3 regions of the Pseudocolwellia antarctica genome follow, and region 1 is predicted to be linked to each of the others. Evidence: predicted binding sites of a transcription regulator. Region 1 holds the regulator's gene; each other region holds the start of a gene.
What was found. The regulator FNR, encoded in region 1, switches genes on or off when oxygen is low (the NO sensors DNR and NnrR bind a similar motif). The targets are predictions, from matches to a motif close to TTGATCTAGATCAA.
Positions count from the first base shown of each region.

Region 2: ACPUVN_RS19480 (GbsR/MarR family transcriptional regulator) is a predicted target of FNR. The motif match lies at 2,517-2,530, and genes of this name have one in related genera.
Region 3: ACPUVN_RS16830 (YdcH family protein) is a predicted target of FNR. The motif match lies at 7,021-7,034, and genes of this name have one in related genera.

Region 1 covers NZ_CP187926.1:1,246,791-1,256,913, forward strand. Annotated here, with positions in the region: gene ACPUVN_RS05440 (TonB-dependent receptor) at 1-1,438, opposite strand, end outside; gene ACPUVN_RS05445 (DUF6701 domain-containing protein) at 1,975-6,153, shown strand; gene uspE (universal stress protein UspE) at 6,272-7,201, opposite strand; gene fnr (fumarate/nitrate reduction transcriptional regulator Fnr) at 7,275-8,003, opposite strand; gene ACPUVN_RS05460 (sulfite exporter TauE/SafE family protein) at 8,070-8,729, opposite strand; partial or broken gene ccoS (cbb3-type cytochrome oxidase assembly protein CcoS) at 8,729-8,993, opposite strand; gene ACPUVN_RS05470 (heavy metal translocating P-type ATPase) at 8,997-10,123, opposite strand, start outside.
Region 2 covers NZ_CP187926.1:4,490,179-4,500,301, forward strand. Annotated here, with positions in the region: gene cydB (cytochrome d ubiquinol oxidase subunit II) at 1-427, opposite strand, end outside; gene ACPUVN_RS19475 (cytochrome ubiquinol oxidase subunit I) at 427-1,791, opposite strand; gene ACPUVN_RS19480 (GbsR/MarR family transcriptional regulator) at 1,922-2,467, opposite strand; gene ACPUVN_RS19485 (TonB-dependent receptor plug domain-containing protein) at 2,717-5,257, shown strand; gene tnpA (IS200/IS605 family transposase) at 5,320-5,778, shown strand; cobalamin riboswitch at 6,121-6,300, shown strand; gene cobU (bifunctional adenosylcobinamide kinase/adenosylcobinamide-phosphate guanylyltransferase) at 6,534-7,139, shown strand; gene ACPUVN_RS19500 (cobyric acid synthase) at 7,139-8,632, shown strand; adenosylcobalamin-variant (AdoCbl-variant) riboswitch at 8,698-8,795, shown strand; gene ACPUVN_RS19505 (TonB-dependent receptor domain-containing protein) at 8,858-10,123, shown strand, end outside.
Region 3 covers NZ_CP187926.1:3,887,463-3,897,585, reverse strand. Annotated here, with positions in the region: gene ACPUVN_RS16865 (GNAT family N-acetyltransferase) at 91-1,221, shown strand; gene ACPUVN_RS16860 (DUF938 domain-containing protein) at 1,211-1,807, shown strand; gene ACPUVN_RS16855 (STAS/SEC14 domain-containing protein) at 1,824-2,189, opposite strand; gene ACPUVN_RS16850 (DPP IV N-terminal domain-containing protein) at 2,372-4,657, shown strand; gene minC (septum site-determining protein MinC) at 4,854-5,567, shown strand; gene minD (septum site-determining protein MinD) at 5,589-6,401, shown strand; gene minE (cell division topological specificity factor MinE) at 6,404-6,664, shown strand; gene ACPUVN_RS16830 (YdcH family protein) at 7,098-7,349, shown strand; gene arfA (alternative ribosome rescue factor ArfA) at 7,449-7,646, opposite strand; gene fre (NAD(P)H-flavin reductase) at 7,779-8,474, opposite strand; gene ubiD (4-hydroxy-3-polyprenylbenzoate decarboxylase) at 8,556-10,049, opposite strand.

The sequences.
Region 1 (10,123 bases):
CTCTTGGATCTGCATTGATTTCACCATTTCTGTTCCAATAAATGAAATTTAAGCCACCTGTTTGACGTGTGAAATCAGATGAATAGTCACGGTATTGAACTTGATGCGTTAACATTAAGTCGCTAGAAAAATCGATATCTTGACGAACTTTAATACGGATCTCTTCACCATCATTAGGTGTGGATAATGGAGAAATTAAGCTGCCGTCACCTAAATCGTATGGTGTAAGCCCATCGTTAGGGAGAACCGTACTTAATAACTCCGTACGTTGGGCTTCAGTTAATTGAACGCCTGTAATGCCATCGCCATCAGCGTCTGTGTCGTTCGCAAGATCTGCAATCGTTAAATCTTCAACAGGAACATTAATATCATCTAAGCTAAGGGTTCTTACAGGATCACCAACAGAATCGATTTGAATAGAATCCTTAATGTAAGCAGCTGAAAAAAGAAACCTATTCTCTGCAGAAAGGTTATAACTTAATGAAGCGTAAAGTTCTGAACGTTCTGAGCTAAGATCTCTATAGCCATCAGACTCTTCGTAGTTAGCAACTATGCGGTAAGCTGTGTTATCTGTTAATGCCGATGTTGCATCTAAAGTTACGCCAACATTATTCCATTGACCAACCAATGCTTTAATTTCATAACTTTCTTTTTCTTGAGGTTTTTTCTCTATTAGGTTGATGACACCACCAGCTGAACCCATACCATAAAGACCTGTTGCAGGGCCTTTTAATACTTCAACACTTTCAATATTTGTCATTGAGCGAGTAGGGTTGTAGCCATTTTCTAAATCAGCTCCACCATAAATTCCATCGTAAGTATAATTTGCCCCTAAACCACGAATAGATAAGTTATCTCCAATACCGTAATTATTACCTGCTTGTGTTAAGCCACTGATATTACGTAAGCTATCTTGGAGGGTGGTGCTTGATTGTTCACTGAGTAATAACTTATCTACAACAACTATAGCTGCAGGGGTTTGCATCAATGTCATATTTGACTTTGTTGCTGTGCCTGACTCTAAAATCAAACGGTTATGTAATCCATAAACGCTAATGCGCTCAATTTTACTCTGGTATTTTGTAATGTTATTAGCAGGGATTGCTATGCTCGCAACTGATTCATTATTTTCTTTATCTTTTATAACTACAGTATTACTTTTTAACCACACAGCTTCTAAATTGCTATCAGCCAATAGAGCATTAATCAATGCTCGGTTCGATTTTATCGAGTTAGTTGCCTTAGCATTACCTTTGATAACAGAAGGCTTAGCATAAATGGTAATGTTTTGAGTTTTAGCAACATCACTGAGAACATCCCTTAATGGTTCAGCTGATGATAAAGGTGTTGTTTCAGCTAGAGAGCTAGCTGAAAAAGACGCTAATATTATTGAAGTTAATAATGAAAGAGGTGCTATGTTTTTGTATTTAGAAGACATCAATGTTTACCCTAAATTTTGCATTAAATGGTGGTGTAGTTTTAATTGCGCGAATGGTAATGATTGTTATTTAGATTGTCAATGGTAAGAGTGATATTTAATGTTTTTTGCTAAACTTAAAATTATTTAGATAGATTCCCTTTGATAAGTGTGAGGTTAAATGACTGTCATTAGTTTCTTAAAAAGAGCGGGTAACCAAAATGCATCATTGTATTTACCGACTATAAACACTGTTGTTAAAACTAAATGTTCAACCATTCATATATCATATCGTCTTGAAATATTAACTAATTTCTGAATGTTGAAGAAATATGACTAAAGATGTAATCTAACGAAGTTCTATATCTTAATATTGCTATACTTAGATATATAAAGTACGTAAGTTAATATTTCCCATAAGTTAAGACTCAAACTTTATAGAACACGTTCTGTTTATGAATATAAATAGAACTAAAACTAAACCTTTCTCCGCTATGAACTCAGATATGCAATGCATATAAAATGACGGGATGTATTTTGTTAGGATTAACGATGATATGAAAAACGACTTAAAATTTAAAATACTTCTTATTCTTATCAGTGTTTTCAGCTTTTCCCCTTCAGTTTATGCCGCAACTTGTGGCGCGGGTAGCGATGCGAATGTAAGTGAACTACAGGGTTATACCCAAATCTATCAGCTCGATATACTTTCTAATGCCAATTATGCTACTAACACTCCCGCCTATGGTATCGATAATTCAGCAACAACTATTGATAATGGTATTACTCGTATTGGTTACTATTTAGAGCTACAAAAGGATGGTAGTTGTGAAACCGAATGGGTTTGGGTATCCATGGATGCTTTTACACAGAATTTAGGTGAAATAGGTGTTCCTGTTAGTAGTGCTGGAGTTACTTGGCAGCAGTCTATTGATAATATGAATGTAGAGTCAAATGTTGTAGGTGTTGTTACTGGAACTGATATATCTACTGGTAACATGGAATTTTGGCATCATTGTTATACTAGAGGAAATGATACGTCTGTTCTTAATGCGCGTGATGATTTTTTTGATTTTGGAGATTCATTAAGAGCCGATAGAACGTCCTGTCACGGTTCTATGCAAGTACATAATTACGGCGAAGCACAAACACTATTTGCTTTTAATGCTTGGGATTCTAATAGAATCGACTCAATAGGTATAGGTAATAACACAGGTGGGCACCCAGATTGGACATTTGCAGATAATATAGATGATTACACTCTTAGAAGTATAGAAGTATGGGTTCAGCCACTCAATCTTGCCGTACTTGATTTAAATGCCAACGGTGGTATTAATCCAGATACAGGAAATGCTTGGCAAGTAGGAGATGTAGATCAAGTTTACGAAGTTGCTCGTTATGCCAGTAGCACTCAAGATGCTAACGGTAACATAACAATAATAGATGATAACTTAAGTTTATTTATTGAGGGTAATCTGTGGCAAAAAATAAACTTCCCCTACACAGTCACAAAAAACACCGTTATTGAATTTGACTTTCAAAGTACTGAGCAAGGTGAAATTCATGCTATAGGTTTTGATGACGATTTATCTCAAAGTGAAGATCGTACTTTTATGCTTTATGGTACTCAATCTTGGGGTATAACAGATTTTGATAATTATAGTGGAAGTGGTGTTACACATTACACGATTCCAGTAGGGCAATTTTATACAGGAAATTTTGACCACCTCTTCTTTATAAATGACAATGATGATAATCCTACGGGAAATAGTACTTACAGTAATATTGTTGTGTATGAAGCCACTAATATTGACCCTGAAATAGATCAAGGCTGTGACGCTAATACAGGCCTTTTAAATGCTGTAGGTATAAAAATCAACAATGCTGGTACAGACGTACAGATAAATACCACTACTGAAGCTTTAGCAATTCATGCTGCTTGGTTAGCTGATGGTTCACCATCAACTGGTTTAATCGATAATGGGAAGTATAATGTTGAGGCAAGTGGTTCAAGTACTGTAGATCGTATTGATTTTGGTGGCTCAGAACATGATTTTACAGGTACTTTAGCGTACCCAGGTAATAGTAATGGTGTAAATGGCAGCAATTTTGTTGTATATACTTCGGGAATACTTAGTTTACCCGCAGGCGATTACACCATTTATGTAGAGAGTGATGATGGATTTAGTTTTGTTATGGATACTATTGCTGGTGATAGTGTTTCATTCAACAAATTTGGTAGTTCAAACAGTGGCGATGCTAATAAGTTGAGATTTGAGAATCCTACTGGCAACTCTAATACAGGTGGTTCTTTTACTTTAAGTCAATATTCCTCTTTTGATATAGCTGCTATGTTTTTTGAACGAGGCGGTGGAGATTATTTAGAAATCTCTATTTCTAATGATATACGTACTTCTGCGGCACCTTCGGGTTATGAAATTCTTAGTGCTGGCGCTCTTAATGGTAAAGTTCAATTTGGAGGTTGTTTAATCGACCATTATGAGATTATTCATGACGGTCAAGGTTTAACCTGTGCAGTTGAGCCAGTCACCATAAAAGCTTGTATGAATAGTGATTGTTCAACGTTAAGCTCTGATGAGATAACACTTGATTTGCAAGCCACTAACACATCTACCACGACGACTAAAAAATCTGTAACCTTTATTGGTAGTACTGATCTTGTTGGTGTTAACTTTAGTCATACGATTGCTGAAACCCTTAGTTTATCTCTCGCTAATGCAACAGTCATAGCAACAGAGCCTCTTGTTTGTGATGATAGTAGCGGTGCAAGTTGTAATATAGTCTTCTCAGATACTGGCTTTATTTTTGGAAATGACAATAACAGCTCGCCAATTATACCGACACAACTTTCGGGTAAGCCATCAGATACAGGTTTTAATGCGGAAAACTTATTTATACAAGCAGTAAGAACTGATGATAATACAGGTTCATGTACTGGCGTTTTTCCTGATGGTGGAGATGTTCCTATTAACCTTTCATACACTTGTCATGGTGATAGCAGTGCATGTACGAGTAATTTAGAGCTTACCAACAATGCCACACCGAAAAGTATTACAACAAACGTAACCGAACAGTCTTTACGTTTTGATAGTAACTCTACCGCTTATTTTACGCTTAATTACCCTGATGCAGGTAAGCTTACTATTAACGCACAAAAAGATATTGATGTTGATGGTTTAGGAGATATTAAAAGCTTCAATTCATCATCAAATGCTTTTGTTGTTCGTCCCTTTGGTGTTCAATTAGACTTCAGCCAAGATACGAATAGTGCTAATGCATTAGCTTCTAGCACATCAGAAAGTGACTTCAAAAAAGCAGGTGAAACTTTTTCATTAAGAGCTATAGCGAAACAATGGGTTGCAGGTCAAGATGTCGATAATGACGGGGTTCCTGATTTTTTTGCAGGTAGCTTTACCGACTTAAGCGCTAATGCCATTGCTAATCATTTTGATAATGAACAATTAAGTGTAATCAGAACCTTATTTTTACCTGATCCTACAACGGCAAATGTTGGTGCTCTCACAACTGAAACAAGTAACACTTTTAATGGCAGTATTTTAGATAATAATTACAACTTCTCGGAAGTAGGGATTATTCATCTATCTGCATCATTGACTGATAGTGACTATATTGGTGGTGGCGATATACAAGGCTACATTGCGAATGTTGGGCGTTTTACTCCTGCTTATTTTATTCAAACGGTTGATAGTCATGGTAGTTTGAATGGTAACCATGGACCCGATGCTGCTTGTATTATTAATGACTGGGCATATTCTGGTCAAGAAACTGATAGTGATGGCAGCATAAGGTATGACTCATTATCAGCTCCTAAGGCTTTAATAACAGCTTACAATGCAGCAGGCAATATTACAGAAAACTATACAGCATCAGGCTTTATGAAACTGGAAGCAGCTGATGTCACTATAGATGAACCAAAGGAAGATTTTGAGAAACCTCGTATTACTCCTGACGTTATCGATGAAAAAGTTAACATAGCATCTCAGATGAGTGAAGGTGATTTGTCTTCAACAGTTGATGCAGGTGTATTAAGTTATGAATTTAATTTAACAGATAACTTTATTTATGAGCATAACGAACATTCATTATATGCTCCTTTTCCTGCAAAAATACCTTTCGTGGTTAGCCAAGTAGAGGATGAAGATGGTATTAATTTATATAGTGGCTCTGACGTTAGTATCATGGCTACAGAATTAATTTTAACTGAAGGTGTTGAAGTACTATTTGGTCGCTGGAAAATTGAAAATAGCTTTGGGCCAGAAACTTCAAACTTATTAATGCCAATGTCTGTTGAAGAATATAATGGCACTGCATTTATTACTAACGTTGAAGAAAGTTGTATTAACGGAACGTTAGGTAATAAGTTCACATCAGGAGCTGTTGGAAGTGGAGGTTTATCTGTATGGGATTATCGCTTGGTAGATATTAATACTAGCGATAATTTACTCACCAGCGATAGTAATGCAAGTGTAAGTGCTGATAATACTTTTGAAAACGGTATTTACCGAGAGTTCTTTTTATCCGCGCCATTGGGAAATAAACAAGGTTCGCTTAACGTCGAATATCAAGTACCGCCATGGCTTCAGTTTGATTGGGATGGCGATGGTACACATGACAACAATCCTTTTGCCACAGCAACGTTTGGAGTCTTCAGAGGCAACGATAGAATAATATATATACGAGAAGTTTTTAATTAATTTGGTTAATACATTCAGGTAATAAGGGGATGTAACAAGAAGAGGTCATATTATTAATGCTAAAACAGATTAAGTAAATTTAACCTGTTTTAGCCTAGCGGTAGTTAAATGTGAGCCGTTATTGAGCTAGAGGTGAAACATAACCATCAGGCTTTAAGGCTAAAACATCACAGTTTAAACGATCAAGTACATGCTCAGCAGTATTACCAATTAACGTAGCTGACAATCCAGTTCTTCCTATTGTGCCTAAAATCACTAATTCAGCATCAATTTCGTTGGCAACGTCTTCAATAACGTCTTCAGGCAAACCTTCTTCAATATGTGTTTTATCTTCGGCTATATTGTATTTCTCACAATGTGAAGCCATGGCTTTTTGATGATGAGTTAACATACCTGTATTGTATTCGTTGGCATTAAATTCAGGGATTTCTATAGCTATATTGATCGGTGTGCCAGGGAATGAATTGACCAAATGAACATTTGCATTAATAGTTTTAGCTAATGCGTTAGCATGATCTGTTATTTTGTGATTAAGTGAACGATGCTCTTCTTCATCACTACCTGCATTAATTGCTGCAAGAATATTACCTTTTTCAGGCCACAAGTGATCTTTCACTAATAAAACAGGACACGGGCACTTTCTAAGAATATGCCAATCGGTAGGAGTGAAGATAACCGACTTCAACTTATCGTGCTCGTGAGTACCTTTAATAACAATATCGTGTTTATGCTCTAGCACTTCATTGATAATTGATTCAAAAGGGCGGTTGTGCCACACAACTTTGGTATGAATGGTTAGACCGTGCGTGTTTAAATCGCTAACCAGTTTATTTATCCACTCATGGCGATCATCTATAACCGTTTGGCGCATAGATTCGCGTTCATCGCTAGACAGCATAGTTGTCATCTCATAAGAGAAGTCGAATATAGATAAGAACGCCGTTATAGTCGCATTAGTATGTTGAGCAAGTTCAATGCTGCGTTTTAATGCTTTTTGATCGTCAGTGGTAGGGTCAATAACCGTAAGTATATTTTGATATTGATTCATAATAATAACTCCAAATTCTCTACTTTACTCATTATAAGTATAGGGTAAGTTTGATATTTTTTATTGTTTGAAATCAATCTACTTTCAATTGAGCAATTTCTTTCAAGCCATCAGCATCTTTAATGGTAATTAACTTTCCTTCAACACCAATTAATTCATTCTTATTAAAACGATTGAGTAAACGACTAATGGTTTCAACAGTAAGACCAATATAATTGCCAATATCACTTCGCGTCATCGTTAAACGAAACTCTGATGGTGAAAAACCACGCTTTTGAAATCTACTACTTAAAGTGCTGATGAAAGTCGCTAAGCGTTGTTCTGCATTTTTATGATTAAGTAACATAAGCATTTCTTGATCTGAACAGATCTCCATACTCATCATTCTTAACATTTGCTTTTTCAGCTTAGGCATATCATTTGAAAGTTCATCTAAGGTGTTATAGGGAATTTCACATACCATTGAGGTTTCTAGTGCAGAAGCAAAACTAGGATGTTCTGAGTTAGCAATAGCGTCAAAACCAAGCAAATCACCAGCTAAGTGAAAGCCTGTTATTTGTTGATCACCTTTCTCATCTATTTTATATGTTTTGAATGTACCTGAGCGAACAGCGTATAACGACTTCATTTCATCGCCACTTTGAAAAAGCTTCTCGCCTTTATGGATAGGTTTTTTGCGGTCAATAATGTTGTCGAGAGAATTTAATTCTTCTTCATTCAAAGAAAAAGGGAGGCATAACTCACTAATACTACAATTCTGACAGTGAATATGTGATTTGAACGCAGGCTGCTTACTTTCCATGTGTATCCATATTTAATACATGATTAAGATCAAATGATATTAGAACAGGGCAAAATATGCAATCGGTTAACGTAATAGATACAAACTATAAACACCATAAAAGATAAGGCTTAACGCCATAAACTTTCTAAATGTAGGATGGATAAGCAGAGTTTTAGCTTTTATAAAACTGTACGACATAATAAGTAAAGCGGGTAAAGTGCCTAAACCAAAAAATGTCATGATTAAAGCCCCTTTAGTCACATCACCACTCGCTAATGACCAAGTCAGCATCGAGTAGATTAATCCACAAGGTAGCCAACCCCATAAAGCACCTAAGCCGAGTGCTTTAGCTGGAGAGTTTACAGGGATAAGTTGTTTTGAATAAGGTGATAAATAACGCCAAATAAACTTACCTAAACGCTCAATTCTGTATAACCACATTAACCATTTGCCAATATATAAACCTAAAAATATCAGAAATATGGCTGATACCATACGCAAACCACTTAAAGGCACACCTATGTTTTTTGCAGCTACTGAGCCAGTAAAGCCAACAATAGCGCCAATAAGCGAGTAAGAAAGTATTCTGCCAAGGTTATAACAAATAACTAATAGAGTTTTCGAGTATGACGAGTCTTTAGGTAAAGCCGAGGTTAACATAGAGGTGATGCCACCACACATGCCTAAACAGTGCCCTGAGCCCAATATACCAATAACAAATGCTGAAAAGTAATCAATATCCATTAATTATCTTTTGATTGCTTATCTGGGCTTTGAGAGGATGTTGTGTTATTTACTGACGCTTGTTCTGCTGTTTGTAAATCTGATGAGTTGCTTTTTGTAATGCTTTCATCAGAACTGTTTTCTTTTTCGTCATCAAATAAAATGCTCAGACCTTGCTTCTCAAGATCATCAAACTGTTCTGTTTTAACTGCCCAGAAAAAAAAGGTAAAGACCGATAGCGGTTAAAAGTACGGCAATAGGAATTAATACGTAAATTATGCTCATTGATTATCTCTTATCGCTAGTTTCATGTTTTTTACTTAATAAGCGCAGTGAGTTAGTCACTACTAATATAGAACTTGCCGACATACCAATAACAGCCATATAAGGTGTAATGTAGCCTGACATAGCAAGTGGTAATACGATGGCATTATAGCCGAAAGCCCATAAATAGTTTTGCCAAATAATTCGCTTGGTTTTAACTGCAATAGCTTTCAATGAAGTGATATTACTTAAGTTGCTGTTAAGGAGAATAATATCAGCACCATTTTTAGCAATATCAGTGCCACTACCCATAGCTATAGAGATATGAGCTGCACCAAATACAGGAGTATCGTTAACGCCATCACCCACCATAGCAACTACATGATTACTCTGTTTTGCTTTTAATAATTCAACTTTGTTTTCAGCACTTAAATTACTATGAATTTCTGATAGCTGTAAAACCTTTTGCGTTTTTTCACAGCCAGTTTGATTATCGCCTGACAACATAAGTGTTGAAATTTTTTGCTTATGCAGCTGACTAATTAATTCTGGAGCGTTGTTTCTGATGTTATCGTCTAAATAAAATGCTGCAATTAGGCGATTATTCTCCACAAGTACACACTGAGCTGTCATTACATTTTTGAGCTTATCGGCTTCTGACGCCGTTAAATTTTCTAACAACCAGCTAGGGCGTCCTATTTGGTAAGCTTTATCTTGATAAATACCTGAAACACCTGAGCTAGCAGTAACTTTTATTTGCGTAACATTAAGTGAGAAATCTCGATACTGCACAAAAGCCTTGGCAATAGGATGTTCAGAATGTGACTCTAAACCAGCAGCTAATGCGAGTACTTGTTCTTTATTCATGTCCTGAACAAATAACTCAATATTACTCACAGTAAACTCGCCTGTGGTTAACGTACCTGTTTTATCAAAAGCGAAGCAATTAACATTAGGTAATGTTTCCATTACATGAGCTGACTTTATCAAAATGCCTTTGTTATTGAGTGTTACCGTTGCACACGTTAATGCGGTTGGTGTTGCTAACGATAAAGCACAAGGGCAGGTTGCTACTAATACTGAAAGGGTGATCCAAAAGGCTTCTTCAGGATGATGAATATTCCAATAAATAGCGGTGGCGATAGACGTTA
Region 2 (10,123 bases), 1.3 Mb from region 1:
CAAAACCCATTACATACATGCCGAGCATATAGCCTTGGCTCATAGAGGCGAGTAACGATCCCATTTTAAACACTTTGTTCCATGTAGGTTTGTGGCTGAATGCGGCTTTAGCTCTAAAATCGAAAGCGACTCCTCGCAGCACTAAACTAATCAATAGAACAGCAGTCGGTAAATACAGCTCTTTAAATATATAACTATGAGCAGCAGGAAAAGCGATTAGTAGCAAGCCTATAGCCAAAACTAACCAAGTTTCGTTAGCATCCCAAAAAGGACCGATAGAGGCGATCATGGTATCGCTGTTATCTTCTTGTTTAAGAGGAAGTAAAATACCTACGCCTAAATCGTAGCCGTCTAAAATGGCGTAAAGAAGAATTGAAAGTCCCATCAAAGCGACAAATATTACGGCTAGTGTGTTAGCTTCAAACATTATTTGAGTCCTTCTATTGCTGATGTGATAATGGGTTTGGTGATTTCATCATCGCTGATTTCTTCAATTTCAACCGCTCTACCTGCCATAGTGAAAATGGTATGTAAGTAAGCAATCATTAACACCGTGTACAAGATTAAATATAAGATTAATGATAAACCTACATTTGAAGGCGCTATATCTGTTGCTGCATCTTTAACACTTAATACACCGGTAACTAACCAAGGTTGGCGTCCTATTTCTGTTACATACCAGCCAGCTAATGTCGCAACCCAGCCTGAGAATGTCATAAACAGTAAGGTTTTTAATACCCAAGGAGATAACTCCTTCTTACGCCAGAGTTGAATACGTCCAGTCCATGCTACAAATAACATCAGAAAGCCGAGACCAACCATAATCCTGAAAGCGAAAAACACAGGCATAACAGGCGGGTGATTACCTTCAAATTCGTTTAGACCTTTTATCTCACCATTTAAGTCATGCGTTAAAATAAGGCTCGCCATATTTGGAATGCCTATTTCAAAATGGTTAGTTTTTGCTGCAGCATCCGGTAAGGCGAAAAGTAACAAAGGTGCGCCTTTTTCTGTATGCCAAATGCCTTCCATTGCCGCAACTTTTTGTGGTTGATGTTCTAGGGTATTTAGGCCGTGAAAGTCACCCACTAATGCTTGTGTTGGCGCTAAAATAGCCGCCACGGTTAAAGCTATTTTTAAGGTCAGTTTAGGTGCTCGTTTGTCGTCACCTTTTAATAAACGATAGGCACTAATACCTGCAATTAAAAAAGCAGCGGTTAAGCCCGAAGCAATAAGCATGTGGGTAAAGCGATACGGAAATGATGGATTAAAAATTATCGCTAACCAATCAACAGGAAAAGCAACACCATCACGCATTTCGTAACCTTGCGGTGTATGCATCCAAGAGTTAAGCGCTAAGATCCAAAAAGCCGATAATGTGGTACCAAAAGCAACGATAAAGGTTGAAAGGGTATGCACTAATGGCGATACGCGATTAATACCGAATAGCATAATGCCTAAAAAGCCAGCTTCTAAAAAGAAGGCTGTTAGCACTTCATAACCTAATAATGGACCTGCAATATTACCGACAGTTTCCATAAATTTTGGCCAATTAGTACCAAACTGGAACGACATGGTAATGCCACTTACAACGCCAAGAGCGAAAGTTAAGGCAAATATTTTTACCCAAAAACGATAAGCTCGCATCCATACCGGATCATTAGTTTGGACATATCGTACTTTGAAAAAAAGTAAGAACCAACTTAAGGCGATAGTGATAACTGGAAACAGAATATGAAAACTGATATTAGTCGCAAATTGAATGCGAGATAAAATCAAGGTATCTAACATTTTTTACTCCATTAGCCCTATGCAGCACGCTGTGGGCTGTTGTTAAAACATGTTTAAAAAGATCGCTATGGCTTGGTAGCCAATAGCGATAAGTGAGGTTGAGCTGATTGGTTGTGCTTATAAAGTATCGTTAATTGTTCTTCAGTAATTTGTCTTTAATATCAATTACTTTACTTACCCCAGCGCCAAGCTTCATCAAGGTATTTAATTTGTCAGGACTCATACTTTGAAGTTCACTTGCCCAATGGGTAATGGTTTCAAGCAATTCATGTATTTCATGCATTTTTACTTGAGCATATTGCTCTTCTTCATTAGCAGGTTCGTTCAATAAATTATCGCGTAATAAAGACAGGGTTGGGTCAACTTCACGTTTGCGGCGCTCTTCAAATACACGAATCGCCATTTCCCAAATAGAACCGGCAGGAGAGTAATATTCTTTGCGATCTTTTGGCTTATGTTGAACTTGAACAAGTCGCCATGATTGCAGTTCTTTAATACCCATGCTGACATTGCCACGAGAAATATTTAACGCTTCAGAAATTTGTATTGCGCTTAATGGCTCTTTGCTTATCACAAGCAAACCATACATTTGGCCAACGGTTCGGTTAAAACCCCAACGACTGCCCATTTCTCCGCAATGCATTACAAACGATTCTATTTTATCTGTTATTATCATAATTTGTTATTTCTGAAGTTTCAGTAATTTCTGAAAGTTTAAACCTTTATTGATTTAAATCAATATTTATTTGATCTTTTTATGCGTTTATTTTTTATTACATAGTTAAATTATTTGACCTTAGCTAGACGTTTTTTATATAAGCAGGCATGACATATTTTTTGCATCACTAAGGTGCAGTGGTTAGAATACAGGCAATAAAAACATTAAAAAATAAAATAAATTAAACTCAAACTAAAGAGTATCAACATGAAAAAACAATTCCATTTACATGCCATTTCTATCGCATTAAGTACTTTATTTGTTGGTTTACCTGCACTTGCTGAAACTGCAGAAGTGAAAACAAATGAAGATGTAGAAAAAATCGCTATTTTAGGTTCTAGAGTATCAACACGTACGGCTACAGAATCGACTTCTCCTATTGATATTATTACCGCTGAATCACTAACAAAAGGTGGCTTTAGCGAGTTAGGTCAAAGTTTACAAGCCAGTGCACCATCGTTTAACTTTAGCCGTACACAAGTTTCAGATGGTTCTGATTTATTTAGACCTGCAACTTTACGCGGTCTTCAACCAGATCAAACCTTAGTGTTAATTAATGGTAAACGTCGTCATAACCAAGCTATTTTTGGCTTAAACGGAACTGTTGGTGCTGGCGCAGCGGGAACAGATATGAACTCTATTCCAATGACTGCACTTAAAAATGTACAAATTTTACGTGATGGTGCTGCGGCTCAATATGGTTCTGATGCTATTGCAGGTGTTATTAACTTAGAACTAAAAAACTCAACTAATGAAACAACAGGTTTTGTTCAAGCTGGCTCAACAGGTGAGGGCGATGGCGATACAATATCTTTTGGTTTAAACACAGGTTTTGATATTGGCACTGAAGGTGGTTTTATAAACCTTTCAGCTGAATATCGTGACGCAGACGGTACTAACCGAGCTGAACGAGATACAGGTGGAAGTTCAACAGTGCTTGCTGGCGAATTGTCTGACGATGTTCGTTGGATCCAAGGTAACTCGGCTTCAGAATTTACGTCGGTTTTTTATAATGCCATGATCCCAGTAGGTAATATGGAATTATACGCTTTTGGTGGTTTTTCAAATCGTACGGCATTAGGTAACGGTTTTTATCGTGATTTTGGCGATGCAGTTAAAAACGTACCGCAAGTTTATGCCGATGGTTTCTTACCTAGAATAGACAACGAAGCAGAAGATCTTTCAACAGCCATAGGTGTTCGCGGTGAAATAAATGATGAGTGGGATTACGATGTTTCAGCAACTTATGGTCAAAATGATTATGACTTCCATTCAGCAAACACTATTAATGCTTCTTACGCAGCTGAATACTTAAGTGAAAACCCAGATGCTACAGACACTGACATTGCAGCTAACGCAGGGCCAACTTCTGGTTATTCAGGTGGTTTCAGATACGACCAATTAACGGTTAATGCTGATGTTACTGGCTTAATTGATTTAGGCTGGGATGAACCTCTTTATCTTGCTTTTGGTGCTGAGTATCGTGATGAAAACTACTCAATTGTTCCTGGTGAAGAAGCCTCTTACGCTTGTGGGATTGCTAATCAAGACGTAGCGTTTCCTTCGGTAATTGATGATTCAGTTTTTGCTGAATGTGGTTTTCAAGCTTACCCAGGTTTAAGACCTGATGCAGCGAGTGAAGCAGGCAGACACAGCTATGCATTTTATGTAGATGCTGAAGCGCAATTAATGGAAGACTGGAATATTGGCGCAGCACTTCGTTATGAAGACTTCTCTGATTCAGGTGATAAGTTAATTGGTAAAGTATCAACACGTTTTAACGTTACTGAAAACTTTTCACTTCGTAGTGCTGTTTCTACGGGGTTTAGAGCGCCGTCGCTTCAACAAAGTGCTTACACTGCTTTTACGGCTAACTTAGGTGATGGTGGTGTTTTATTACCATCGTTTACAGCAACAGCCGGTTCTGCATTTCCTGCGGCATTAGGTGTTGATGGTTTAGATTTAGAAACGTCGAAAAACTTTAGTTTAGGTGCAGTGATCACAGTATCTGATGAAATATCAGTAACCATTGATGCTTACCGTGTAGAAATTGACGACAGAATTACCTTAGGAAGCTTACTTAATGCAGATGATGTAGCATTTAACGCAGAGGCATCAGCGGCATTAGAAGCAACGGGTGCTATACAAGCTAACTATTTTTCTAACTCAGTTAATTCGGTTACTGAAGGTGTAGATATCATTATTGCTTACAATACTGAATTGTATTCTGGTGATTTCGGTATTACTTTCGCGGGTAACATTAACGAAACAGAAATTGACAGCGTTAATACGACAGAAGGCGTTCCAGAGTCAGTAGCGTTAGATGATTTACAACGTAGCTTTTTAACTGACGGGCAGCCAAAAGAACGTGCAACCTTAACATTCGATTACGCACAAGATGCATGGTCTGCTGTGATCAGAGCTAACTACTTTGGCGAAACTGAAATCACTTACTTCGGTAACGATCACATTGGCTTACCTGGCTTTTTATCGCCGACAGGTGAGTTTAAACCAACAAGTACAGTTGAATCAGCTGTGTTAATTGATGTGAACCTTGATTATCAAATTAATGAAACCTTTACGATTTCTGCAGGTATTAATAACCTTTTTGATAAAACGCCTGATGAATTAGGTCAAGACGAAGCGCTTGATTTTATAACCAATGGTGCATTTAAATATCCAGTTAGAGCTTTACCATACGGTTTTGACGGTATGAGTTATTACGCACGTTTAAACTTCAGATTTTAATCTCTTTGGGGTTTAATTCCCCGCAGCTTGCTGCGATTTGGGATAAGCGCTAAAGTATTAGGATGAGTATATTTCTCCATAAAAGTCATAATGTTTCAGTTCTAATGTATCATCTTGTTTGTCCAGCTAAATATCGCAAAGCGATATTTACTGATGAAGTTGATCAGGTACTGAAAGGTGTTTGTGAAGAAATATCTAAAAGGTATGAAATTGCGTTCATAGAAATAGGAACAGATAAAAATCATGTTCATTTTTTGATTCAATCAGTCCCGATGTATAGCCCTAAAAAAATAGCGCAAATAGTTAAAAGTATTACGGCAAGAGAGATTTTTAAGAAATGCCCATTTGTTAAAAAGGAATTATGGGGAGGGGAGTTTTGGTCAGATGGATACTTTATTACCAGCGTAGGTAAGCATGGAAATGAGTCAATAATAAAAGATTATGTGAAGAATCAAGGAGATGATTCTTATAAAAAACTTAAGCGAGAATCAATAACAGATGATCAATTCCAACTATGGTGATAGAGGGTTAATTAATACCCCGCTTTCACGTAGTGAAAGACGAGCCTAAGCGAGACAGCTTGCTGCGGGGTTTTTTACTTCACTTAAATGTTTTAACTTTCAGTTAATCATTGTAGAAAATAACAATAAAGCGCTCAGCATCGGTTAGATGTTTGAGCGTTTTTTATGCGTTGTTATTTATTCGATTAATTTAAGAGAGATCCTCTTAAGACAACATCCCTTCGCTTATGCTCAATCTTAATGGCTTAGTACAAAATAAACCTTGCTATTTTTTGCTAGCAGTTGATAATCTCGCCCCAAATAAGTCATATATTTTCATATTTATTTCGTTCAGCTTAAACGTTAAAAAATCATATTAACGATAAGATGAAAATGAGGAATAAAACTGGGAATGTGGTGAAAATCCACAACTGTACCCGCAACTGTAAACAGAGCGACATACTTACAAACCACTGAGTTTAACTTGGGAAGGTGTATGTTGAGATGCTGTAAGTCAGGATATCAGGTGAAAATGTATGAAATTAATAGCAAGTGATTCATATTGGATTCAAATCCGATGGATTAATTTTGCTATTAGGTCGAGCGGGTCTACTCGAACATGTTAATTCATCTGTTTTTCTAATCGATGAAATGTTCTATTGCCTCTCTGTCCTTACACTAACTAAATAATGCTAGTGCTAAGTCATACTTAAGCTAACTAATACCTAACTAATACCTAACTAACAGCACAGCTAACTAATATAAGCGGACTCATTATGGGACAAGTACATTTAATTTTAGGCGGAGCACGATCGGGCAAAAGCTCGCTTGCAGAACAGTGTGCTAAAAAATCAAACCTACCTGTTACCTATATTGCTACAGCTCAAGCTCTTGATAAAGAAATGCAAACGCGTATTGCACTGCATCAACAAGATCGTCCGCAGCAATGGCAAACGCTAGAGTCGCCACTTTTATTAGCTGAAACCATAGATTCACTTGTTGATCAGGCTATAAATACTTCTTCTGATAACACACAAAATATTGGGCATTGCATTCTTATTGATTGCCTCACGTTATGGCTGACTAACTGTTTGTGCCAACATGATTTAGCTTATTTCGAGCAAGAAAAACAGCAACTTTTAACGTCTCTTATCAATAGCCAAAAACACCCAAATATCCATATTATTTTAGTCAGTAACGAAGTAGGGCACGGCATAGTGCCTATGGGCAATTTATCGCGTGAGTTTGTTGATCAATCAGGCTGGTTACATCAAGCTGTAGCTGAAGTGGCTGATAAAGTTGATTTTGTTATGGCAGGCTTACCCCTTTCATTAAAATCTGTTACTTCTGTGCAAACAGAACCTTCACGAGGTGAAATTTAATGAAAACCATCATGATACAAGGCACAACGTCTGATGCTGGTAAAAGTACGCTAGTAGCGGGTTTGTGCAGAGCTTTGGTTAATCAAGGTCATAAAGTTGCGCCATTTAAGCCGCAAAATATGGCGCTTAATAGCGCAGTAACTAAAGACGGTGGCGAAATTGGTCGAGCACAAGCTCTGCAAGCCATCGCGGCAAAAGTAGAAGCACGCATCGATTTTAATCCTATTTTATTAAAGCCTAATAGTGATACTGGCGCACAAGTTATTGTGCATGGTAAAGCGATTTCAAATATGGAAGCAGATAAATATCACGACTATAAAAAAGTTGCGATGCAAGCAGTGCTTGAGTCTCATCAACGCCTTGCCAATGAATTTGAGATCCTTGTGGTTGAAGGCGCAGGCAGTCCAGCTGAAATTAACTTACGCGCCCATGACTTAGCGAATATGGGGTATGCCGAAGCGGTAGATTGCCCTGTACTCATTGTCGCTGATATTGATAAAGGCGGTGTTTTTGCGCATTTAGTAGGAACCTTAGCGTTGTTATCTGAGTCGGAACAAGCGCGCGTTAAAGGTTTTATCATCAACCGTTTTAGAGGTGATATTAAACTGCTTGAATCAGGCTTAACTTGGCTAGAAGAACGCACAGGAAAACCTGTTTTAGGTGTTTTACCTTATCTACACGATTTAGCTTTAGACGCAGAAGATGCTGTGGCTTTAGACAATAAAGTGAGTCAAGCCAAGGTGAAGATCCTCGTTCCTCTATTGCCACATATGAGTAACCACACTGACTTTGACCCTTTACGCTTACAACCTAATATTGATCTGCAATACATCAAAATAGGTCAGTCACTTCAAGGTGCAGACTTAATTATTATTCCGGGTAGTAAAAACGTAACCTCCGATCTTAAATTTTTAAAAGAGCAGGGCTGGCAACAAGAGATAAACCAACATCTTCGTTATGGCGGCAAAGTAATGGGTATTTGTGGTGGTTATCAAATGCTAGGTAAGAAGATATTCGATCCACTGCATATTGAATCAAAGGTTGATGAAATAGAGGGGTTAGGTTTACTCGACTTTACAACTGAATTGACGCAAGAAAAGACTTTGACGCAAGTTACTGGGATAATGCACTTAGATGGGCAAGCATGTGAATTAAAAGGTTATGAAATTCATTGTGGTGTTTCTACAGGTAAGGCTTTAGAGCAACCTTTATTGCATATTAATCACAATAATCAAATAAAAGCCGATGGTTGCATATCAGATGATAAGCAAATAATTGCGACCTATTTACATGGCTTTTTTGATTGCCCAGAGCCAACTCAACAAATACTTGATTGGTTAGGTGTTAAAAACTTAGAGCAACCCGTTATTGATATAAACCAACATCGAGAAGTGCAATTAGAGCGCTTAGCTGATGTATGTGTAGAGCATTTAGCGTTAAACAAAATTCAAAAGATTATTGAACAAGGTGTTGATACAAAACCTGTTCAGTAATGTACGGATAAAACTTAGACACGACAATAATTTAGTTGCATATAAAGCGACTTAATATGTTGTCATTACATAATGAATTTAAGGAAAGAGGATGCAAACTCCTCACTGCCCCCGCAACGGTATATGCATAATAAAATGCATGAGTCCGACCGCTTAAATTTATTTAATAAAGTCGTGCAAACACGACTATCAAATGATGCGGAGGGCATCATTAATGAGGCAAACATGAATACTAAACATATGAATCAAATGAACCCAAAAAATAACTTTAAAAAATCAGCACTTTTATTAGCGATGTCAGCTGTTTTCTCTATGCCTGCTATGGCGATAGAAGAAACTAACAATGCTAGCGCTGAAGAAAAAGTTGAACGTATGACAATTACGGCGACTCGCTCAGCGTTAAACATTGACGATGCATTAACAAGCCAAGTTGTTATTACTCGTGCGGATATTGATGTAATTAATCCTATTTCAGTTTTAGATTTATTATCAACATTACCGAGTGTAGATGTTACGAATAATGGTGGTAGAGGCCAAACATCATCGATTTTCTTACGTGGTAACAACTCTGATCATACGCTTGTTGTAATTGATGGTATTCGTGTAAGTTCAGCAACTCTAGGTAGCACAAGCTTTAACAGTATTTCACCTGAAATGATTGAACGTATTGAAATTGTTCAAGGACCTCGTGCTTCTTTATGGGGAGCTGATGCCATTGGTGGTGTTATACAAATCTTTACTCGCCAATTAGAAGGTGGTGAACACTTTGCTGGCGTAAGTATTGGTAGTGATTCATACCGTAAGTTTAAAGCGGGTATTGGCTTAAAACATGGCGACGGACAAACAACTGTAAGTGTTAGTAATGAACGTACTGATGGTTTTGATGTAAGAGATACAACAAGTGAAGCTGATGCAGATGATGATGGTTATGATTTCACTTCTATTGCGATTCGTGGTCAACAAAAAATAAATGAAGACTTTAGCTTAGATTGGTTACTTTCAAGTGATCAAGGTGAAAATGATTCTGACGGCTTTTACGACGGCGCAGATATTGACCGACATGCTTGGTTAGTTCGTGGTAGCTATGCAAGCCAGATCAATGATGTAAAAAACTATACAGTAGTTAGTGTAGGGCAAAGTAGAGATAGTGTTGATAGTTTAAGTGGATTTGATTCACAAGGGATTATTGAGACACGCCGTGATCAATTTTCACTTATCAATAATAGCCAATTTACTGAAAACTTCCAAATGAATGTAGGTGCGGATTTTTATCAAGATGACATATCTAAAAGCACATTAATATTTGAAGATGAAAAACGTAATGTGACTGGTGTGTTTGCTCATGGTTTATATACAAGTAACAAATGGACATTCGAAGGCTCTGTACGAAATGACGAAGTACAAGGTGTAGATTCAGAAGTTACTTATAACTTAGGTACAGGTTACACCATTAGTGATGACAGTAGAATTGTGCTAAATCATGGTACAGGT
Region 3 (10,123 bases), 1.9 Mb from region 1:
GCTATATGCTTGTAGTTATCACACTATAATTATTGATAACTACAGGTTTAATTCATCAAATAACAATGTGTTCACAGAGTTTTTCTCCCTATGATTGCTGAATTTAAAAAAGCATTTTCTAACATACCTCAACAAGCATGGGATGCGTTGAATACCTCAGATCATCCTTTCTTATCTTATCCTTTTATGGAAGCATTAGAACTTAGTGGTTCCGCAAGCTTAGACAAAGGTTGGCAACCTCATCATTTAACTATTAAGCAAGACGAAACCATTGAGGCCGTATTACCCTTGTATTTAAAAAGTCATTCTTGGGGTGAATATGTATTTGATTGGGATTGGGCAAGAGCTTATGAAGAACATGATTTAGAATATTACCCAAAACTGGTGAGCACTATTCCATTCACACCAGTGAATTCTAATAAATTAATGTCAAATAGCTTAACTCATCAAGATGTGCTTCGACCGTTAATTGATTATTGTACTGAATACGATATAGCCAGCTGGCATCTTCTGTTTTGCCCAAAAATAGACGAATTACCTAACAATGTATACGAGCGTAATACCGTTCAGTTTCATTGGTTTAATAAAGGTTATGCATCGTTTGATGACTATTTGTCTACCTTTACAGCGCGTAAAAGAAAAAATACTCGTAAAGAGCGTGAATCGATAAAAAAACAAAACATTGATGTTCGCCAGGTGGCTGGTAACGAGATAACAAAAGCAGAGCTCGATTTCTTTTATTTAACCTATCAACTCACTTATTTAAAAAGACAGCACACACCACATTTAAGCTTTGAATTTTTTCAACAAATAGTGCAAAACATGCCGAGTAATATTCTGCTCGTTATCGCCAGCCATGAAGATAACGACATAGCATGCGCCTTATTTTTTCATGACGAAAGTCATTTATATGGACGTTACTGGGGGTGTTCAGAGCAGTTTTCTAACTTACATTTTGAGTTATGTTATTACCAAGGTATCGATTTTTGTATCAAAAACAATATTCAAAGCTTTAATCCTGGTACGCAAGGCGAACATAAAATTCAAAGAGGTTTTGAACCTGTACTTACCTATTCATATCATTGGCTCAGAGAGCCTGGATTTAGACCCGCAATTAAAGACTTCTGTAAGCGAGAACAAATGCACATGTTAACGTATCAGCAACAATGTGCTTTATCTTTACCTTTTAAAAATACTCAGGACAGCACTCATGACAACTAAGCCTTATTCACAAGCAAGTGAGAATAATAAAACTCATATACTACCTATTTTACAACAAGCTTTTACTGGTGTTGAAGAGGTGTTAGAAGTTGGCTCTGGCAGTGGACAACATGCAGTATTTTTTGCAGAAGCATTACCACACCTTAATTGGAATACGAGTGATTTACCCATAAACCATGAGGGTATCAATCAGTGGTTAAATGAATATCCGTCAAGTAACTTACTTGCACCTTTAGCGTTAGATTTATCACAAGACTGGCCTGTTAAACAGGTTTCAGGCATATATACAGCCAACACTTTGCACATCGTAAGTTGGGAGCTAGTTAAAGCATTTTTTAAAGGTGTTGAAAAACATTTACAATCGAATGGAAAACTTTGTATTTACGGACCTTTCAATTACGATGGTAAGTTTACCAGTGAGAGTAATGCAAGTTTTGAACTCTGGTTAAAAGAAAACAACGAGCTAAGCGGTATACGAGATTTTGAAGAGATTATATTACTTGCAACAAAAGCAGGTTTAACTTTGATTAAAGATCATGAAATGCCCGCCAATAATCGCTTACTCGAATTTCAGAAAACCTCTTAACCTAAATTCAAGTTAATTAACCTATTGCCAGCCAAGCTTTGGCTTTTTCAGTATCTTTATGAGCAAAGCGCTCTATTAACTGATTTGGATTAAGCTTATTAAAATTTAATCGCCATTTTAATAAGCTACTATCACTAATAACCGCTAAGCGATTAATGCCATTATGATATGCCATGTATTGTTTAAATTGACCTAATAAAGACAGTATCATCCAGCCCGTTAAATCATCATCAAAATCTAGAAAAACATTCACTTCTGCAAAGCTTTCTAAAATGCTTTGAACTTGAGGTATAAATATATTATTGAAGTCGTCTTGAGTAAACGTTCCATGTATTTCTGTAATAATAATATTGCTGTGGCTTTTATGTTGTCTAACTAACATCTTACTTCCTTGTAATTACGCGACGCAGTCTAGCTTAAATAAAGAACAATTGTTAATATTTTTCTTACATTAATAAGCATAAAAATTTCATGTGAAATAAACCTCCATTTATCATCATTTTATTTTAGAATAGACTCAGGCTATTTGCCTCAAAATACGTATTAAAAATATAAGGCTCTTTTATGTTAAAAAACATAACCGCAATTTTCCTGGTAAGTTTATTTCCAAACGCGCTTATCGCAGCACCACTTGAATTAACGACAGAAGACTATCAACAAGCTGAAAAACAACTGTATCAACACACTAAAAAATTAGTTACTGGTACAGTAGAACAACCTTTTTGGCATAACGACCAATTATTTTATAAATCTCGCACAAAGCAGGGTGATCAATTTTTTGAAGTTAATCCTGAAACAAAACAGAAGAAACTCGCCTTTAATCATGAAAAACTCGCACAAGCGGTTTCAAAAATCACTGACACTGAAGTAGATGCATACACACTTCCTTTTAGTCGCTTTGACCTAGTTGATACAAACAACATAAACTTCAAAATTGAAGGGAAAAGTTATCTTTGTAATTTAGAAGATTACTTATGCACAATTAACTCAGCAGAAAAACATGCAGATGAAATGCTATCTCCTAATGGGCAATTAGCTGTATTTATACGTGATCACAACTTGTGGTTACGTAATATCAATAGCGATAAAGAAACCCAATTAACTCAAGATGGTATTAAAGACTTTGGTTACGGCACTAACAACGCGGGCTGGATACGTAAAGATACGCCTGTTGTAAAATGGTCGCCAGACTCAACTAAGCTAACCACTTTTAAGCACGACAGTAGAAATGTAGGCGATATGGCGCTTGTTTCCACTACTGTTGGCCACCCAACAATAGATCAATGGAAATACCCATTACCTGGTGATGAGCATATATTTGCAATACACCGTGTGGTTATTGACGTAGAAAAACGTAAAGTTATTCCCCTTGATATGCCAGCTGATGCACATCGTTCATCAATCACAGATCATGTTGCAGGAAATAACGGTGAATTACTTGATATAGACTGGGCACACGATAGTAAGAGCTTCGCTTTTGTATCTTCAAGTAGAGATCATAAAACAGCAACCCTAAAAGTTGCTGATGCAAATAACGGTAACGTTAAAACTATTTATTCAGAAGTTGAAGAAAGCTTTTTTGAATCAGGCGTTAGTGCAATTAGTTGGAAATACCTTGATAAAACCAATGAATTTATTTGGTTTTCGCAGCGTACTGATTGGGGTCACTTTTACTTAATAGATGGCGCTACAGGTAAAGTTAAACATGCAATAACCCAAGGTGATTGGACGGTTCTTGAGCTACTTAGTGTAGACGAAAAAACAGATACACTTTATTTTACAGGTGCTGGTCGTGAAGGTGGTGATCCTTACTTTAATTACCTTTACAGTGTAAATAAAAGTGGTAAAAAACTTAAATTACTTACGCCTGAAAGAAAACATCATCTGATCACAATGAGCGATGACAGCCGTTACTTTTTAGATCGATTTTCAACACCTGATGAAGCTGAAGTGAGTGTAGTACGTAATACAAAAACTCATACTAGCTTTAACGTAGAAAAAATGGACATCAGCCAACTAACGGCTACAGGCTGGAAACCACCTACACCATTTATTGTTAAAGATCGTGATAACAACCACGATATATACGGCTTACTTTATAAGCCAAGTAACTTCGACAAAAATAAAACCTATCCTGTTGTTAACTACATTTACCCTGGCCCACAAGTGGGTAGTATTCGTGGTAGACATTTCAGATCAGCGCGCGGCGACAACCAAGCCTTAGCTGAACTTGGCTTTATTGTTGTTGAAATTGACGCATTAGGTACACCTGGTCGTTCAAAAAGCTTCCATGAGTTTTATTATGGAAACATGGGCGATAGCGGTTTACCCGATCAAGTTGCAGCAATTAAACAGCTCGCGAAAAAGCATAAATGGATCGATATTGACCATGTAGGTATTTGGGGACATTCAGGCGGTGGATTTGCATCAACTAAAGCGATGTTTAGCTATCCTGACTTTTACAAAGTTGCGGTTTCGGAAGCCGGTAATCACGACAACCGTAACTATGCTGATGAATGGGGTGAAAAATACCATGGTTTATTAGTAAATAGTGATAACGGCGAAACCAATTACGACAGCCAAGCAAACCAATTATTTGCTGATAAACTTAAAGGTAAATTAATGTTAGTACATGGCACGTTAGATACTAACGTAACGCCATTTAATACCTTAATGGTTGTTGATGCATTGATAGATGCCAATAAAGATTTTGATCTGCTAATGTTGCCTAACAGAGGTCATGGTTTTGCTCGTGAACCTTATATGGTTCGTAAACGTTGGGATTATTTTGTTACACATTTATTGGGTAAAAAACCACCAAAAGAGTTTAAATTTAGTCCAAAAGGTTAATAATACCCCTCATAAAGTTAAAGGGAGTTAACAACTCCCTTTCATTCATTATTTTCAAGCTGTTTATTTCATATAAAGATCAGGTGTACACTACATTCTGCTTGTGATCAGCACCTGATACTAATATGCTATCTAACACTTTTTTTCATACGTTTTTCGTCGTTAGAAAATACATAACAAAAGGAAACCACTGTTCATGCCTGAACAGGAAATAGAACTTAAGGGAACCAACTTTACCCTTTCAGTGATCCAAATTGAAAATAACGATTTAACGTTATTAGACGCTCAATTAAAAAGTAAAATTGCGCAAGCTCCTCAATTTTTCAATTGTGCTCCCGTTGTTGTTGATATAAAAGCACTTGAAAGCTTTACTGATTTTGTAAATCTTAAACAAATTATTGAGAACAATAACTTCGTACTCGTCGGTATTTGTGGACATTCTTCGCTAGAACAAAAGAAAGCGGTACAAGAAGCGGGTTTAGCCATAGTTAACAAAGGTTCTGTACAAAAAGTAGCAAAATCTCCTGCAGAAGCAGTTAAAACTGAAGTTCAAGCTCCAGTTGAAACGACAGTTATTGAGAATGTTCCGACCAAGGTTGTTAAAGGTCAAATTCGTTCTGGTCAGCAGATTTATGCTAAAAATACAGATCTTATTATTATGGGCTCTGTAGGCAATGGCGCTGAAGTTATCGCCGATGGAAATATTCATGTATATGGCACAATTAGAGGTCGAGCAATAGCTGGAGCAAGTGGACAAAGTGAAAGCAAAATATTTTGTCAAAACTTACAAGCTGAACTTGTGTCTATCGCTGGTGTTTACATGCTAAATGAACAATTGAATGAGCATGCAAACTTACCGCAATGCATCCAAGTTGAAGACCAAAAAATCATATTTAATCAATTAAACTAGAAAACATAAGAAGGGAAAATAATGGCTAAGGTTATCGTTGTGACCTCAGGTAAAGGCGGGGTTGGTAAAACAACTTCTAGTGCTGCTATTGGTACAGGTCTCGCATTAAAGGGATTTAAAACCGTAATTATCGATTTTGATATTGGATTACGTAATTTAGATTTAATTATGGGTTGTGAGCGTAGAGTTGTTTACGACTTTGTTAATGTTATTAAAGGTGAAGCTACACTTAACCAAGCGTTAATTAAAGATAAACGCACACCTAACTTATCAATATTGCCAGCATCACAAACTCGCGATAAAGACGCTTTGAATAAAGAAGGCGTTCAAAAAGTATTAGATGACCTTGCTGAAGCTGGTTTTGAATACATAGTATGTGATTCGCCAGCAGGTATTGAAACAGGCGCAATTATGGCGCTGTATTTCGCAGATGAAGCCATAGTAACAACAAACCCAGAAGTATCATCAGTTCGAGATTCTGATCGTATTTTAGGTATGTTAGCCAGCAAGTCACAACGTGCTGAACAAGGTAAAGAACCTGTTAAAGAACATTTATTATTAACTCGTTACAATCCAGAACGTGTTACACGCGGTGACATGTTAAGTGTAGAAGATGTATTAGATATTTTAGCTATTCCGCTATTAGGTGTAATTCCTGAATCGCCAGCGGTGTTAAAAGCGTCTAACTCGGGTTCTCCTGTAATATTAGATACAGAAAGTGATGCTGGCCTTGCATATGACGATGCAGTTTCTCGTTTGATTGGTGAAAAAGTTGACTTTCGCTTTATAGAGGAAGAAAAGAAAAGCTTATTACGCCGATTATTTGGAGGTTAATGATGTCACTTTTAGATTACTTTAGAAGTAAAAAACCAGCACAAACCGCCCAAACAGCTAAAGAAAGGCTACAAATTATTGTTGCTCACGAACGTGGACAACGTAATAGCCCTGATTATTTACCTGCGATGAAGCAAGATATTATTGATGTTATTCGTCGATATGTTCCTATTGATTCCGACCAGGTAACCGTTAATTTAGACAATAAAAATGATAATTTGAGTGTATTAGAACTTAATATTACCTTGCCTGATGAGAAATAAACGTTAGGCGTAAGAATCTAATATTAGCTAAAGTTAAAGAGGAGTTATGCCAATGGTCTAACTCCTTTTTTATGCTCAAAAGAAATTATTTCAGTGAAACTAATGCTAAATAACCTGAATTATGGATAAGCTATATACGTCAATACCATGATTTTTGTGAGCATCTGCGTTAAATTTGTGACTAATAACCCGTTATTAGATACACAAATCTGCCTTGATCTTCTCAAAACTTATGATATTGAAAAAAATCATCTACATTATATTTTTATTTGATTAAGTGATTGATAAGTAATACTTATCGTTATTTTTCGACCATCAGTTATCCAGAACTCAGGTTAAATATAACATTAGAAATGTTGACCCAGATCAATATCCAACTAACACAAAGGAATACACTGAATACAAGAGAATATTAGCTGAACAAGGAAATATTATGATGTTACAAAAACACGACCTACACCACGAATTCCCTGAATATAGTGAAGAAATTCATCATCTAAAAATGACAGACAATCATTTTGCTAAACTTTTCAAAGAATATCATGAAATAAATAATGTGGTTTTGAAGATTGAACAATGTGTTGAAAACACAAGTGATGATTTCTTAGAACAACAAAAAATAAAACGTTTAAGCTTAAAAGATGCACTGTTTGGTATCATTAAAAAAGAGCAGGCATCAGCTTAAATCAATCATATAAAGAGCTGAGAGACTAGTGCCTTAGCAAGAGCCTTTCAATATGAAGTTAAAAAGAGTCTTATTTAATAACAACTTAGCTTAAAGTAATTAAGCAGCTATTAAATAAGACTCTTGGCCTTTATTAGAGAACTTGTTTTTACGTTGGTAAGAACCTTTACCTTTTTTCGCTTGAACAATTTGTTGTTTGTATAATTTAGAGGTAACCATAGCCGCTAAAAAGTTATCTTTAATAGTGCCTCGTCCTAACTCTACTTGAGCTTTATTGGTTTGTTTTTTATTTTTCATTTCTCTTCTCTTCTCTTCTCTTTAGTTTTAATTTCACACAAAAAATGCGCACGTAATAACCCGTGTTATTACGCGCGCATTCTAGGCGTATATTTTTAAAAAAGCTATTAACTTTATTATATATATTTAAAATTAAATGTAAGCGAAAGCATCCGCAAACATGCTGTCTTGATTAACGCCAAGCGCAACAAAATCATCTCTTACAACGCCTACCATTTCAAAACGACCTGCCAAGTAAATATCATAATCAGCTAGGTTTTTAATGTCTTGCATTACAATCTTGTGAACCATGCCTACTTTACCATCCCAATCATCATGTGGAGTTTCAACTACAGGGTGAAATTCACCTTCAGCTAATTTGGCAATAATGTCAGCCGATTCTTGTAATTCATAACAAGCACTTGGTTCACGTAGTCCCCAATACACAATCACTTTTCTATTTGATTGTTCTTGAGATAAATATTCAAACATAGATTTAATGTAAGAAAAGCCTGTACCACCAGCAATAAGCAATAATGGTTTAGTACTTTCTTCACGCAGTTGAGCATTACCTAATGGTATTTCAATTGTTACTTCTGCATTGTTTTTAATATGTTCAATAACTTGCATAGGGTAACTATCAGCAGAGAAAGCTCCAATTTGTAATTCAATCAAGCCGTTATTCGGCGAGCTTGCTATTGAAAACGGGCGTTTATCTTCATTATTCAAAACAAAATTTAAATATTGTCCTGGCATAAAATTTACAGCTTGTTCAGGCTTTAACAAAACCTTATATACATAAGGAGTAAGCGCTTCTAATGACGCGACCTGACACTTAATTACATTCATTTTTTAACCTTAACCACTTAAAATGCTTATCTCATTTTTAATAAAATAAGCATAGAATCTATAAAGAGTGACGTTTGTCACTTATGCGTTTTTATCTTCATTTTTATCGTCGAATATATTTAACTCATCCCATAAGCTATCTACTTCGTCTTTAATTTCTTCGGTCATCACAATAGGTTCACCCCATTCGCGATTTGTTTCACCAGGCCATTTATTCGTAGCATCTAAGCCCATTTTAGAGCCTAAGCCTGACACAGGAGAAGCAAAATCTAAATAATCGATTGGTGTGTTCTCTATTAATACAGTGTCACGACTTGGATCCATACGTGTAGTCATTGCCCAAATCACATCTTTCCAATCACGCGCATTAATATCATCATCACATACAATCACAAACTTTGTGTACATGAACTGACGTAAGAAAGACCAAACGCCCATCATTACGCGTTTTGCATGTCCTGCATATTGTTTCTTAATTGTTACTACCGCTAAACGATAAGAACAACCTTCTGGTGGTAAGTAGAAATCTTGTATTTCAGGAAATTGCTTTTGCAAAATAGGGACAAAAACCTCATTCAGCGCAACACCTAAAATTGCTGGCTCATCAGGCGGTCTTCCCGTGTAAGTACTATGGTAAATTGGATCTTTACGATGAGTAATATGAGTTACCGTAAATACAGGGAAATTATCCACTTCATTATAGTAACCTGTATGATCGCCATAAGGTCCTTCAGGTGCCATTTCATCAGGGTCTAAATAACCTTCAAGTACAATTTCAGCCGTTGCAGGTACTTCTAAATTATTACTAATACATTGTGTGACTTCAGTTTTACTACCACGTAATAATCCAGCAAAAGCATATTCAGATAAAGTATCTGGTACTGGAGTTACAGCACCTAAAATAGTGGCTGGATCAGCTCCTAAAGCAACAGACACTGGAAATTTTTCACCTGGATGCTCTTGTTTCCATTCTTGAAAATCTAACGCTCCACCACGATGAGATAACCAACGCATGATCAATTTATTTTTAGACAATAGTTGTTGGCGGTAAATACCTAAGTTTTGACGCTCTTTATGAGGACCGCGTGTAACCGTTAATCCCCAAGTAATAAGAGGCGCAACATCGCCAGGCCAACAAGTTTGAATAGGTAAACTTGTTAAATCTACATCATCACCTTCAATTACAATTTGCTGACAAAGGGCTTTTTTAACCACTTTAACCGGCATATTTAATACTTGTTTATATACAGGTATTTTAGATAATGCGTCGCGAAAACCTTTTGGTGGCTCTGGCTCTTTCAACATTGCCAATAATTTACCAACATCGCGTAAAGCATCAACATTAGGCTGACCCATAGCTAAAGCAACACGCTCTGGAGTACCAAACAAGTTAGTTAATACAGGAACGGTATGACCAATAGGGTTTTCAAATAATAAGGCTGGACCACCTAAACGTAGTGTTCTATCACTTATCTCAGTCATCGCTAGTTCGGTCGATATCGGTTGAGATATACGTTTAAGTTGGCCTATTTTTTCTAATTGCGCCATAAAATCACGCAAGTCACTGTATTTCATAGAATAAACTTATATTAAAATTATTGTGATTTAAAAACGAAAACGCCAGCAATGAATGCTGGCGTAATGAACAA